Regions from separate parts of the Desulfothermus okinawensis JCM 13304 genome, predicted to be linked through region 3. Evidence: predicted binding sites of a transcription regulator. Region 3 holds the regulator's gene; each other region holds the start of a gene.
The links. Region 3 encodes sigma-54, which starts transcription at its own class of promoters, with help from an activator protein. Its sites were predicted from a motif close to CTGGCACGGNNNNTGCTT; they were not measured.
Positions count from the first base shown of each region.

Region 1: flgF (flagellar basal-body rod protein FlgF) is a predicted target of sigma-54. The motif match lies at 1,230-1,247, and genes of this name have one in related genera.
Region 2: ACYQ0O_RS00580 (NifB/NifX family molybdenum-iron cluster-binding protein) is a predicted target of sigma-54. The motif match lies at 1,478-1,495, and genes of this name have one in related genera.
Region 4: ACYQ0O_RS02130 (ammonium transporter) is a predicted target of sigma-54. The motif match lies at 1,787-1,804, and genes of this name have one in related genera.

Region 1 covers NZ_BAAIEW010000022.1:9,127-12,272, forward strand. Annotated here, with positions in the region: gene flgG (flagellar basal-body rod protein FlgG) at 1-417, opposite strand, end outside; gene flgF (flagellar basal-body rod protein FlgF) at 431-1,201, opposite strand; tRNA gene ACYQ0O_RS09215 (tRNA-Gly) at 1,386-1,461, shown strand; gene ACYQ0O_RS09220 (ribosome maturation factor RimP) at 1,550-2,020, shown strand; gene nusA (transcription termination factor NusA) at 2,090-3,146, shown strand, end outside.
Region 2 covers NZ_BAAIEW010000001.1:113,818-116,963, forward strand. Annotated here, with positions in the region: gene ACYQ0O_RS00575 (sigma-54 interaction domain-containing protein) at 1-1,107, shown strand, start outside; gene ACYQ0O_RS00580 (NifB/NifX family molybdenum-iron cluster-binding protein) at 1,506-2,084, shown strand; gene ACYQ0O_RS00585 (DUF5320 domain-containing protein) at 2,110-2,433, shown strand; gene ACYQ0O_RS00590 (NifB/NifX family molybdenum-iron cluster-binding protein) at 2,497-2,859, shown strand; gene ACYQ0O_RS00595 (nucleotide-binding protein) at 2,856-3,146, shown strand, end outside.
Region 3 covers NZ_BAAIEW010000024.1:39,651-42,796, forward strand. Annotated here, with positions in the region: gene ACYQ0O_RS09905 (PTS sugar transporter subunit IIA) at 1-52, opposite strand, end outside; gene hpf (ribosome hibernation-promoting factor, HPF/YfiA family) at 72-611, opposite strand; gene rpoN (RNA polymerase factor sigma-54) at 631-2,055, opposite strand; gene lptB (LPS export ABC transporter ATP-binding protein) at 2,198-2,923, opposite strand; gene ACYQ0O_RS09925 (LptA/OstA family protein) at 2,954-3,146, opposite strand, start outside.
Region 4 covers NZ_BAAIEW010000003.1:71,052-74,197, forward strand. Annotated here, with positions in the region: gene ACYQ0O_RS02125 (P-II family nitrogen regulator) at 138-476, opposite strand; gene ACYQ0O_RS02130 (ammonium transporter) at 543-1,766, opposite strand; gene ACYQ0O_RS02135 (hypothetical protein) at 2,007-2,543, shown strand; gene ACYQ0O_RS02140 (hypothetical protein) at 2,791-3,146, shown strand, end outside.

The DNA of each region.
Region 1 (3,146 bases), on a different contig from region 3:
AAATGGCGGTTGAAGAGGATATCCCCTGGGGGTAACTATCTGACCATTTTGATCTAATTTAAAATTGCCTGCCCTGGTGTATGCAATCTGGCCATTTACATCTACCTGGAAAAAACCATCTCCTTCTATTGCCAGGTCCAGGGGATTTCCTGTGTTCTGTAAATTTCCCTCTTTAAAGAATTTGTGCACAGTAGATGGTCTTACTCCAAGTCCTATTTGTATGCCTGTGGGAATTGTTTGACCACCCTGGTTTTGGTGCCCAGCTATTTTTAATGTCTGGTACATAAGGTCCTCAAATTCTGCCCTGCTTTTTTTAAAGCTCACTGTATTCACATTGGCTAAATTGTGGGCGATGGTATCTATATTGATTTGCTGGGCAACCATGCCAGATGCAGCAGTCCACAGTGATCTCATCATAATTAGCCCCCTTTTATGTTGGATTGCCAACCTTTGTTATTAGTTTTAAGTCTTCATCATTTGTACTTGTCATTGTCTTTTGAAGGATTTCAAAATTCCTCAATGTATCAATCATATTGATCATTTCTTTAACCACCTGAACATTTGAACCCTCTAAATACCCTTGATAAATCCTTGGATTATTGACTGTTTTTTCTGGATTATTTGGATCATTTTTGTAGAGATTTTCCCCAATTTTTTTGAGCAGGCCTCTATTTTTAAAATCCACCACATCTATTGTTCCAGCCACTGTCTCTCCAACATATATATTCCCATCCTGGGTAATTTGAATCCTTCCCTTACCCCTCACCTGGATAGGTCCACCTTTACCTAAAAGCTTATAACCCTTTTGAGATACAATAAATCCGTCTTTATCTAGGGTAAAATTACCTGCCCTGGTATACATTATTCCATCTTTTGTCTGTAGCTTGAAGAAGCCATTACCCCCAATTGCAAGGTCCAGGGAATTTCCTGTGTGTTGCAAAGGACCCTGGGAAAAATCTATCCGTTTTTCAGCGATCCTTGGTTGGGTGAGTAGATCTTTTTCTGGCCATCTTATCCCACCTTTTATCCCAAGGTTTGGGTCATTAAAATCATGGGCATAGTGGGACAGGACTTGTTCAAAGCTCAACTTATCTTTTTTATACCCAACAGTTGAAACATTAGCCAAATTATTGGCAATTATATCCAGCCTGTAAGTTTGGGTAAGTGCGCCAAACAGACCATTGTATACACTGTCTTGCATGGGAAAAAACCTCCTTTGATAAAGAATGAAGCAAAAAACAGGCCAACTGAATCTTAACAAATGGAAAGATGATCATGGAGATTTTTCTCAATTTTTTGACATATTATAATATTTAATTTGAAATACCTTTGTTCAACCCTTGACTAATTGTTGTGTTTTGAATAAAAATATATTTGTGATTTGAGCGGGTGTAACTCAGTTGGTAGAGTACAAGCTTCCCAAGCTTGGAGTCGCGGGTTCAAATCCCGTCACCCGCTCCACTCCTAGATTAAAAAAAATTTGAATTTTTGGAGTGGGCCTATTTGGTCCACTTTTTTTTTGAATAACTAAATCGGTGGATATTGGTATATGGAATTTGAAGATATAAAAGAAAAACTGAATAAAATTGTAAAAGATGCTGTTTTGTCCCTGGGGTATGATCTGTGGGGTATGGAATTTTTAGGTTCTTTTAGAGGTGGTGGAATACTTAGGGTGTATATTGATTCACCTTCTGGGATATCTATCTCAGATTGTACTAATGTGTCCAGGCACTTAGATGTAATTTTGGATATAGAAGATCCAATCCCTGGTTCCTATACCCTGGAGGTATCTTCTCCTGGTTTAGACAGGTCTTTTTTTGAAATTAACCAGTTAAGGGATTACACCGGCCAGGTGGTGGCAGTTAAATCAAAAATTCCCATTGAAAATAGAAAAAAGTGGAAGGGAAGACTTAAATCTGCTGATCCTCACAGAGGTGAAGTGGTAATAGATGTAGATGGGGAAGATCTTTCTATTTCCTGGGAGGAGATAGAGAAGATTAAATTGGTATATTTTGACTAGGGATTAAAAATATTGCAAGAGATGGGGGAGAGTCTTTATATATCTTGATTTTCAAGTGGAGGTCATTTCATGGGATTAGAATTAAAAAAATCCATTGAAACAATTAGCAAAGAAAGAAGAATAGACAGGGATGTTTTAATAGATACACTGGAAGAAGCTGTTAGAGTGGCTGTTAACAAGAAGTACCATAACAAGTTAGACATAGAGGTAAATTATAACGAAGATACAGGTGACATGGAAGTTTACCAGTTTAAAAGGGTGGTGGAGGAAGTAGAAGATCCAGATAAGGAAATTGCCCTGGAAGATGCCAAAGAGATAGATCCAAATGTAGAGTTAGACGATGAAGTTGGCTTTAAACTGGAAGTTGAAGACCTTGGCAGGATAGCTGCCCAGTCGGCAAAACAGGTAATAATTCAGCGCATGAGGGATGCGGAGCAAGAGATCATATATGAAGAATATAAAGATAGGGTTGGAGAAATTGTAAGTGGAACTGTACAGAGGAAAGAAAGGGCTGGGCTAATTATAAATCTGGGCAGAACTGAAGCCCTACTTCCAAGGGATGAGCAGATTCCAACAGAACACTATAAAAGGGGCGATAGGGTAGATGGCTATATAATAGATGTAAAAAAAGAGGGGAGGGGACCTCAGATAATACTTTCCCGTTCCCATCCTGCCTATATGGAGGCCCTGTTTAAAAGAGAAGTGCCTGAGGTCAGTGATGGTACCATAATGATTATGGGCATTGCCAGGGATCCTGGTGTGAGGGCAAAAGTTGCCCTTTATTCAAAGGACAGGGATGTTGATCCAATAGGGGCATGTGTTGGAGTTAGAGGATCTCGCATAAATAAGATAATACAGGAATTTAAAGGTGAAAAAATAGACCTTGTTGTGTGGAGCCCTAACATAACTACCTATGCTGTCAATGCTTTGGCGCCTGCCAGGATATCCAGCATCACTGTAGATGAAGAAGAAAAGAGTTTAGAGGTTGTGGTCCCTGACAATCAGTACTATTTGGCAGTTGGAAAAAGGGGACAAAATGTAAAGTTGGCCAGCAAACTCCTGGGGTGGAGTATAGACATTATAACAGAAAGTCGTTATGGAGAGATCTATCAAAATAGACAGAAGC
Region 2 (3,146 bases), on a different contig from region 3:
GGACAAGCAGGGTTTATAATAAATGCCCTTGGTGAAAAGGTCCCCATTAGTGTTTCAACCGCGGTCTTAACTGATGATAAAGGGAATATAATTGGTGGGGCTGAGACTTTTAGAGACTTAAGTGAGATTGAACGGTTAAGATTAGAACTTTCCTCTAAATATAGGGTGGGAAATTTGGTTTCCAGATCCCTCAAGATGCAAAAAATATTTGAAATATTACCAACTATTTCCAATTCTCCTTCCACTGTGCTTATTTTAGGGGAAACTGGTACAGGAAAAGAGCTCATAGCAAGAACCATACATGAGTTAAGTCCCAGAAAAAATGGTCCATTTGTGGCCATAAATTGTTCTGCCCTGCCTGAGACCCTACTTGAAGCAGAATTTTTTGGATATAAAAAAGGGGCATTTACAGGGGCCACACAAAACAGAAAAGGAAAATTGGAAGCAGCTAATAAGGGAACCCTATTTCTAGACGAGATTGGGGATATGCCAATATCCATTCAAGCCAAGCTCCTAAGGGTTATACAGGAAAGGAGTTTTGAACCAATTGGGTCAAATAAAAGTGTGTCTGTGGATATAAGAATAATATGTGCTACAAATAAAGATTTAGACAAGTTAGTTGAGAAAGAACAATTTAGAAAAGATTTATATTACAGAATAAATGTGATAAAACTAGAACTTCCCCCTTTAAGGGAAAGAAAAGAAGACATACCTGTTCTCGTAGATAATTTCATATCCCATTTTAACAAGCTCCTTGGCAAAAATATTAAAGGGATTTCTCCTGAGGCCTTGTCATTACTCATGACCTACAATTGGCCAGGGAATATAAGGGAACTTGAAAATGTTATAGAGCGGGCATCGATTTTGTGTTTTGGGGACATTATCCATGTGGAACACCTGCCTGAAGAAATATTTTCTCCTTCAGCCCCTCTGTGCGACAACATAAAACAAACAAAATCCTTAATGGAAAAACAGTTGATTATTTCAGCCCTTAAACAAAATAATTTCGATCCAAAAAGAACTGCCAGCTCCTTGGGAATCCACAAAACTACCCTCTACAGAAAATTAAAAAAATATAATATTCAACTTGCCAAAAGGTCGAGTTAGTTACTGTATATTAGTTGAGAATTATCCATTCTGCTTATTCCTTTAACTCCGTTATGGATCAAGTGATTAGTGATTAGTTTTTAGTTGTTAGTATAAGGGCGAAGGATGAAGGTAGAAGGGCGAAGAGCACCTAAAACTTTGAACATTGAACCTTGAACGTTGAACTTTAGACACAGACCACATACACAGACACATCAAAAGTTTTAGATTTCGGAGTTAAGGGAATAAGCGAATTATTCATTACTATTTTGAATAAATTAGTAGCGATCTTGCAACTGAAATTTAAGGTTGGTAGCAGTATTGCAACTGGAAAGATGTAATAGTTAAACGTTAATTATCTGTTTTTTTTAGAGAATAAAATATTACATGGTTGGCATGTAATCTGCATCAATATTTACATGAATAAAAAAGTGGCATTCACAATCTGGAATGGAAGAATAGCTCCACTGTTTGATGTTGCTAAATGTTTTTTGGTAATAACGCATAAGGGGGCTAATATAGTATCCGAAGAAGTGATAACCATTTCTACATCTGAGTTTTTTGATAGATTAAAAGAAGTCATGCATCTGCAACTAGATGTATTAGTTTGTGGAGGAATATCAAGGCAATATTTTGAGATATTATCATCAAACGGGGTTATGGTTATCCCCTTCACATCAGGTTGTGTGTCCAAAATAAAGGAAGCTTATTTTTTGGGAACATTAAACCATAGAACTTTTGTTATGCCTGGATGCTTTGGATCTAGGCAAAAAATTTTAAGGAGGTGGCTTATGCCAGGTCAAGGAGGCGGAAGAGGTCAAGGCGGAGGTAGAAGTCAGGGAGGTGGAAGAGGAATGGGTGGAGGTGGCAGGATGCGGGGTCAGCCCGATGGAATGTGTATTTGCCCAAAATGTGGTTACAAAGAAGAGCATTTTAGGGGCCAGCCGTGTTTTGAGCGGATGTGTCCAAATTGCAGCGTCCCTTTAAGAAGGGAATAAAAAATTAAAAAAGGAGGTGTTAGCCATGCCAGGAGGAGATAGGACTGGACCACTTGGAGCAGGGCCAAGAACAGGAAGAGGTCTTGGATATTGTTCAGGTAGTTCTCATCCAGGCTGGGTATATGGGAGAGGTTATGGTAGAGGTATGGGATTTGGAAGAGGCAGAAGGTGTGGAAGAGGTTTTTGGGGTAGAGGTAGGTGGTGCTTCTATGGTGCTTATGTGCCCACACCATACAACGTGCCTTATGATGAGGAAACCGAGAAAAGGACACTTGAAGCAGAGGCGAATTATTTGAGAAACACCCTTAAGGAGATTGAGGAGAGACTTAATCAATTGGCCCAAAAATAAGGAGAGGCCCTGCCAGAAATTTGTTGGCAGGGCCGATTATTTTTCATTTTATAAGGAGGTTTTATGAAGATAGCAATAACTACCACAGGAGATGATCTAAATGCAGAAGTAGATCCAAGGTTTGGAAGGGCAAAAAAGTTTTTAATATATGACACAGATACAGGAGAGTACAAGGTTATAGATAATTCACAGAATCTAAACCTTCCCCAGGGGGCTGGGATTCAATCTGCCCAGAATGTTGCTTCTGAAGGGGTGAAGGCAATAATAACTGGCCATGTTGGGCCAAAGGCCTTTAATGTATTAACAGCAGCTAAAATTACAATATATTTAACTGATCTAAAAACAGTAAAACAAGCAATAGATGCATACAAGGCAGGGGAACTTGAGCCTGCGAAAACATTTGATAAAGAGGGGCATTGGATATGAGAATATGTGTTGCCTCAGGCAAAGGCGGAACAGGAAAGACCACTGTGGCTGTAAATCTTGCAAAGGCATTAGATGAGGAAGTTATTTTATTGGATTGTGATGTAGAGGAACCAAATGCAAACCTTTTTTTAAAAGGCGATTTTGTAGAAAATAAAGTAAGTTATGTAAAGGTTCCAAAGGTCGACGAATCCCTTTGTGATGGGTGCAGAAAATGTACAGAAATATGTGAGTTCAAGGCTATTATTGTTATAGAAAAGGTTCCCATGCTCTTTTATGATTTGTGTCAT
Region 3 (3,146 bases):
ACTTTAATTCTGGGAGTATCAGATCTTTACTTAAAAACTCAGATAATTGCATTTTTTCTCCCTTAACTGTATTAGTGTGGATCTATTAGCCCAAAATCGCCATTTTTCTTTTTATATAAAACATTAACTCGCTTGGTATCAGCATTTATAAACACTATGAAATTATTGTCGCTTCTTTGTAATTCTATTGCTGCATCCTCAATTGAAATCGGTTTTGGAATATAATTATCTGACATCACAATATTGGGAGTTCCTTCTGAGAGGGACTTTTCCCCTGGTTGTTGTTTAAAAGTCTGTGACTTAGTAAGTTTACCTTTTCTTCTGTCCTTTTCTTTATCTTTCATTTTCCTGAGTTGAGCATCCATTTTATCCAATACCTTGTCAATTGATGCATACATGTCTTGTGATTCTTCTTGGGCAGATATATGAATATCATCTGCATTGAAAACAACATCTATTTTTTGCCTATATTTATCTACTTCCATATTTACTTGCAAAAAAGCGCTATCTACCCTTTTTATATATTTTTCAAGTTTACTAAAACGGTTTTGAGCATATTTTTTTAGATGATCTGAAGGTTCAAAGTTCTTGAAATTAAATTGTAGTTCCATATTGCCTCCTTATATGGTTTTAAAAAAATTTTTTTCTTTTGCTAGAAGATGGGATACCCATTGATTCTCTATATTTTGCTACAGTACGTCTTGCTATGTTGATTTCAAATTTTTCTTTTAATATCTCTGAAATTTTTTGGTCACTTAATGGTTTTTTAGGGTCTTCTTCTGAAATTAATTTCTTTATATAATATTTTACGCTTTGTGCAGATACTTCATTACCACTTTCAGTATTAAGTCCACTATTGAAAAAGAATTTCAACTCGAAGATACCATGGGGAGTGGAAATATATTTATTAGTTGTTAATCTGCTTACAGTTGATTCATGAACTCCAATATCTTCTGCTATGTCTCTAAGGACAAGGGGCTTTAAGTGTGTAATACCATTTTCAAAAAAATCTCTTTGAAATTTCACAATACTTTCAATGACCTTATAAAGTGTTCTTTGTCTTTGATGAATACTTCTTATTAGCCATAGGGCATCTTTAAATTTGGATTCAATATATTCTTTGTCTTTAGTATCCTCTTTTTTTAGTAGCTCCAAATAATAATCGTTGATTTTTATATTTGAAAAACCTTCATCATTTAGTATTATTACAAAATCATCTTCATACTTAAAAATATATGCATCTGGGCTGATATAAATTGTTTCCCCTTCACTGTAATTATTACCTGGTTTTGGATCTAGACTCTTTATAATTTCAACGTATTCTAGGACCTTATCCAATGGAATGTTTAGATCTTCTGCTATTTGATTGTATTTTTTCTTTTCCAGATACGGCAAGTAGTCTTCTATAATTTTTTTTATTGTCTCATCTAGTATGCCGAGAAATTTTAGTTGTTCTATAAGACACTCTTTCAAATCTCTGCTTCCCACGCCAACTGGGTCAAACTGTTGGATTTTCTTTAAGACCTTTTCCACCTCTTCTGGTGATTTTTGTGCGATAGTGGCTATTTCTTTTATGGGGCTATCTAAATAACCAGAAGAATTAATGTGTTTAATGATTATTTCCCCAATTTCTATTTCTTCTGGATCCATATTTGATAGGTGAAGCTGCCAGAGTAGATGGCTTTCCAAAGTTGGTTTTGATGCGCAAAATGCCTCTAGGTTTGATTTTTCATCTTGGAACTCAATTTCTCTGGCAATTTTTGAGGAACTGGAAAAATATCCAAGGTAATTTTCCCATTCAGCATGTTTAAGTAGATTTTTTTCATCGATTTTAATTAAACCTGGAATATCGTTGCTGGAGATTTTTTGTTCATTGTTTGGTTCCTGTATTTCTGTGGTGGTTTCCTCAAGTAGGGGGTTTTCCTGCAATGCCTGTTGAACTGTCTGGACCAGCTCAAGCCTTGAGAGTTGTAAAAGTTTTATTGCCTGTTGTAATTGAGGGGTCATTACAAGCTGTTGGGTTAATTTGAGGCCCTGTCTCAGTTCCAAACTCATTATCTAACTACTACCTCCTCTGAAAACTCCCATTTAATTTATTTATATCCCAGGCTTCACAATTTCTGCTTATCAAATATTATGCCATATGTATTGTCCCAAGGCAAATTAAAATTGGTTAGTTTTTTATAGTTTTATTAGTTTATAACTCAAAATGGTTTCCAAGATATATTCTTTTGGCCATTTGGTTTTCAGCTACTTCCTTAGGTGATCCACTTAAGATAATTTTGCCCTCATATACCAAATACACTAGATCACAAATTTTCATGGTATCTCGCACGTTGTGGTCTGAAATTAATATACCTATCCCTCTTTCCTTTAGTTTTGCAATAATGTTTTGAATATCTAAAATCGCCAATGGGTCTATGCCTGCAAAGGGTTCATCTAATAAAATAAATTTGGGTTGCCTAATTAATGCCCTGGCAATTTCAAGGCGCCTCCTTTCCCCTCCTGATAAGTAACAGGCCTTTTGTTTTTTTAAGTGAAAAATTCCCAATTCCTTTAATAAAAATTCTTCTCTTTCTTTTTGTTCCTTTGGAGATAATCCTGTAAATTCCAGGATAATCTTTAGATTGTCTTCTACTGTAAGTTTTTTAAAGACTGAACTTTCCTGTGGTAAATAACTAATTCCCTTTCTTGCTCGCTTATATAGTGGCCAGGATGTAATGTGATCATCATCTAAAAAAACCTCCCCCTTTGTGGGGGAAATTATGCCCACTAACATGTAAAAGGTCGTGGTCTTGCCTGCTCCATTTGGACCAAGGAGACCCACTACTTGTCCACTGGACACACAAAGACTTATATCCCAAACAACTGTTTTTTTACCGTAACTTTTTGAAAGTTCCCTAGCTTCCAGTTTTGATTTCATACTATATTTAGTCTTTATTTTTTTGTTGGGTTAATTTTCTTTTTTATCCTCATAAAACTTTAAATTCTGACTTGGTTTTGTGTTATCTGATTTTTGTTTCTCTGGATAAAAAGTAATTTCAACCTTGTTTGAACTGTTGGAAAATATTTCACTGGTATTTTTATTTAAGTCAATAATCAACTTAGCACCTTGAATTTTATTTTTGTTTTGAATAAGTGTTACA
Region 4 (3,146 bases), on a different contig from region 3:
ACTTCCTCCATTGTTTTAGTTACTTCTATTTTTAGATAGAAAATTTCTTTTTTGTATATAAATATACCAGCCGCAAAGATCATCTGTATAACCACTATTTTTTTTAAATGCAAGTCTAAGTTTTTGGGTGGAGTGATTTATACTGCAACTTCTCCCTTTTCTCCTGTTCTAATCCGTATTACCTCTTCCACTGGAATCACAAACACCTTTCCATCTCCAATTTTACCTGTTTTTGCATGTTCACAAATTGTGGATATGACTTCATCCACCATCTCATCAGGAATCACAATCTCTATTTTGATCTTGGGCAAAAAATCTACTACATACTCTGCTCCTCTATATATCTCTGTGTGGCCCTTTTGTCTGCCAAATCCCTTAACTTCTGTTATTGTCATGCCTTTTACCCCAATTTCAGTGAGTTTTTCTTTTACATCATCTAACTTAAATGGCTTTATTATTGCTTCTATTTTTTTCATTTTTTCCTCCAATAAGAATTTGTCTAAACGTCTATTTAGTATTTAATAACTAATTTGTTTGCAAGGTTAAATTTTGTAGGCTTCTTCACCATGTTCGCTAAGATCAAGTCCCATTACCTCGTCTTCTTCAGATGACCTGATTCCTATAATTAAATCTAAAATTTTTAATATTAGAAAAGTGAGAGTACCACAATATATTATGGTAAAAAGGGCTCCCCCTACCTGAAGTAAAAATTGATGAAAGTTGCCATAAATAAGCCCCGTTGCACCATATTTGGCAAAAATTCCAAGAGAGATTGTTCCAAATATTCCACCTATTCCATGGATGCTAAATGCATCAAGGGAGTCATCAAATCCCATTTTTACTTTTAATACCACTGCTGTGTAACATATAATTCCTGCAAGTAGTCCTATTATCAGGGCAGCCCACATGGGGACAAAGCCAGAAGCAGGGGTAATGGTTGCAAGACCTGCAACTAGACCAGATATTACACCTAGAGTACTTGGCTTCCCATAATGATACCATTCAGCAATTATCCATGTTACTGCAGCAGCTGCACCGGCAATATGGGTATTAACAGCAGCAAGTACAGCAATTTTATTTGCCCCCAGGGCACTTCCTGCATTGAATCCAAACCATCCAAACCACAAAAGTCCAGCTCCGATTACAGCCAGGGGAAGGTTGTGTGGAACAAATTGGGATCCTGGGTATCCTTTACGTTTTCCAACAACAAGTGCGGCAACAAGGGCTGAAATTCCGGCGCTAATATGAACTACTATGCCCCCTGCAAAATCCAGGATACCCAATTTTGCCATCCATCCACCTTTACCCCATACCCAATGACATAATGGGTTGTACACAAGAATTGCCCAGAATAAAACAAATAAAACATATGCTGAAAATTTCATTCTCTCAACAATTGCACCAGAAATTAATGCAGGGGTTATAATGGCAAACATCATTTGAAAGAGCATAAATAGGGCATGGGGTATGGTGGTAGCATAATTTTGGCTGGGTTCAAGCCCCACTCCAGCCAGAAAGATGTGGTTTAATCCACCGATAATTCCACCTACATCCTTGCCAAAACTCATGGAATAGCCAATAAAAAACCATTCCACAGAAATAATTCCAAGACAAATAAAGCTCATTAATGTTGTATTTAGAACATTTTTGTTCCGAACAAGACCTCCATAGAACAAAGCAAGTCCTGGGGTCATTAACATAACCAATGCTGAACATATGAGTAACCAGCAAGTATTAGAGCTTAAAATCATTGAAAACACCTCCATTAAAATTTTTTTATTTTCTAAAGCATCTTTTGTGCCACTAACATAACTAGTGGATTTTAAAAAATATTTTGGAATTTGTACTATTTTATTTATTAAAAAATATACAAAAATGTATCGCTTTTTATTAATTTTTGAGCAAAATTTAAAACAGACACAAATTTAACAATTTTCTCTGTTGACTTTTCAATATTTTTTTATTTTGGTCACAAATATAGAAATAACTATTTTTGGAGGTATGACATGAAAAACATCAAAACAGCACTTACAACGGCTACAGGAATTTTGTTGTTTTTTTGTTTATGGCTTTTTTTATGCCCCAATGCGTATTCCCAAAAACGCCAAACTGCTAAAGAGGCTTATGAAGTTGCAAAAAAATCCGCTAAAGATTGGTCAGGAAGTGCAACCCTGTGCATACTGACCAATTCCTGGGGTTCATATGGGGACGACGGGCTCTCAAACAGATGGCAAGTTATTTTTCGTGCCAGCGATAAGAAAAAGGTATTAGAGGTTGAGGTATGTAATGGAAAGGTAGATGGAGTTAGTGAAGAAAATAACCAATATTATAATTGCTTAAGTGTTGAAAGTTGGATGGATTCTCCAACAGTTTTAGAATACATAAAAAAATATTGTAACTGCCCCATAAAATATTATTGGGCGTGTTTAGAAAAAGATCATTGGCGAGTAAAGGTCAAGTGTAAGTCAAAAAGGGGAGCTCCCTTATGGATGAATATTAATGCAAAAGACGGGACTCTTATAAAGAGCTGGCGTGGTTATTAATTTTATGTTTTTTTGGGAGTCCCCAAAGGGATTTGAATCTCTGTTGCCACTGTAAGAGCCTATGTACTGGACCTGGCTAGACAATGGAGACGATTGACTGGGGGACAAGGATTCGAACTTTGAGTACCAGGGCCAGAGCCTAGGGTTAAGTCTCAAATTTTCTGTAAAATTTGAAGGAATTTTAACGTCATAAAGGGTGTGTTAAGGCCTGAGTGACAGCATATATAAGAAAAGGAGGAAGGTAAAAATGGATTCCATTAAAAAGGCCCTTGAAGAATTTTTAAACAGCAAGGAGTTTCATAGCCTAGAAGAGGCCAATCAGGCCTTACGGGAGTTTTATGAAGTATCCAATCAGCAGCCACTCAATGATTTTTGCGGACTGAGTCCTGATGATATGTCTAATATTCTATACAGGCCATTTCACTGTCCAGATGTTGTGAGCTTTAATTTTGAAGCAACTCCACCTGTTTCTGCTCCATTGATTTACCTGTTGTTGCTGGTATTGGAAGGATTGAAGACTCCAGTTAAGTGTACTGTCACTGGAAACCTCCCCAGGAAGCTGTGCCAGGAGATATATGATGAATTTTCTAAAAGGCCAGATGT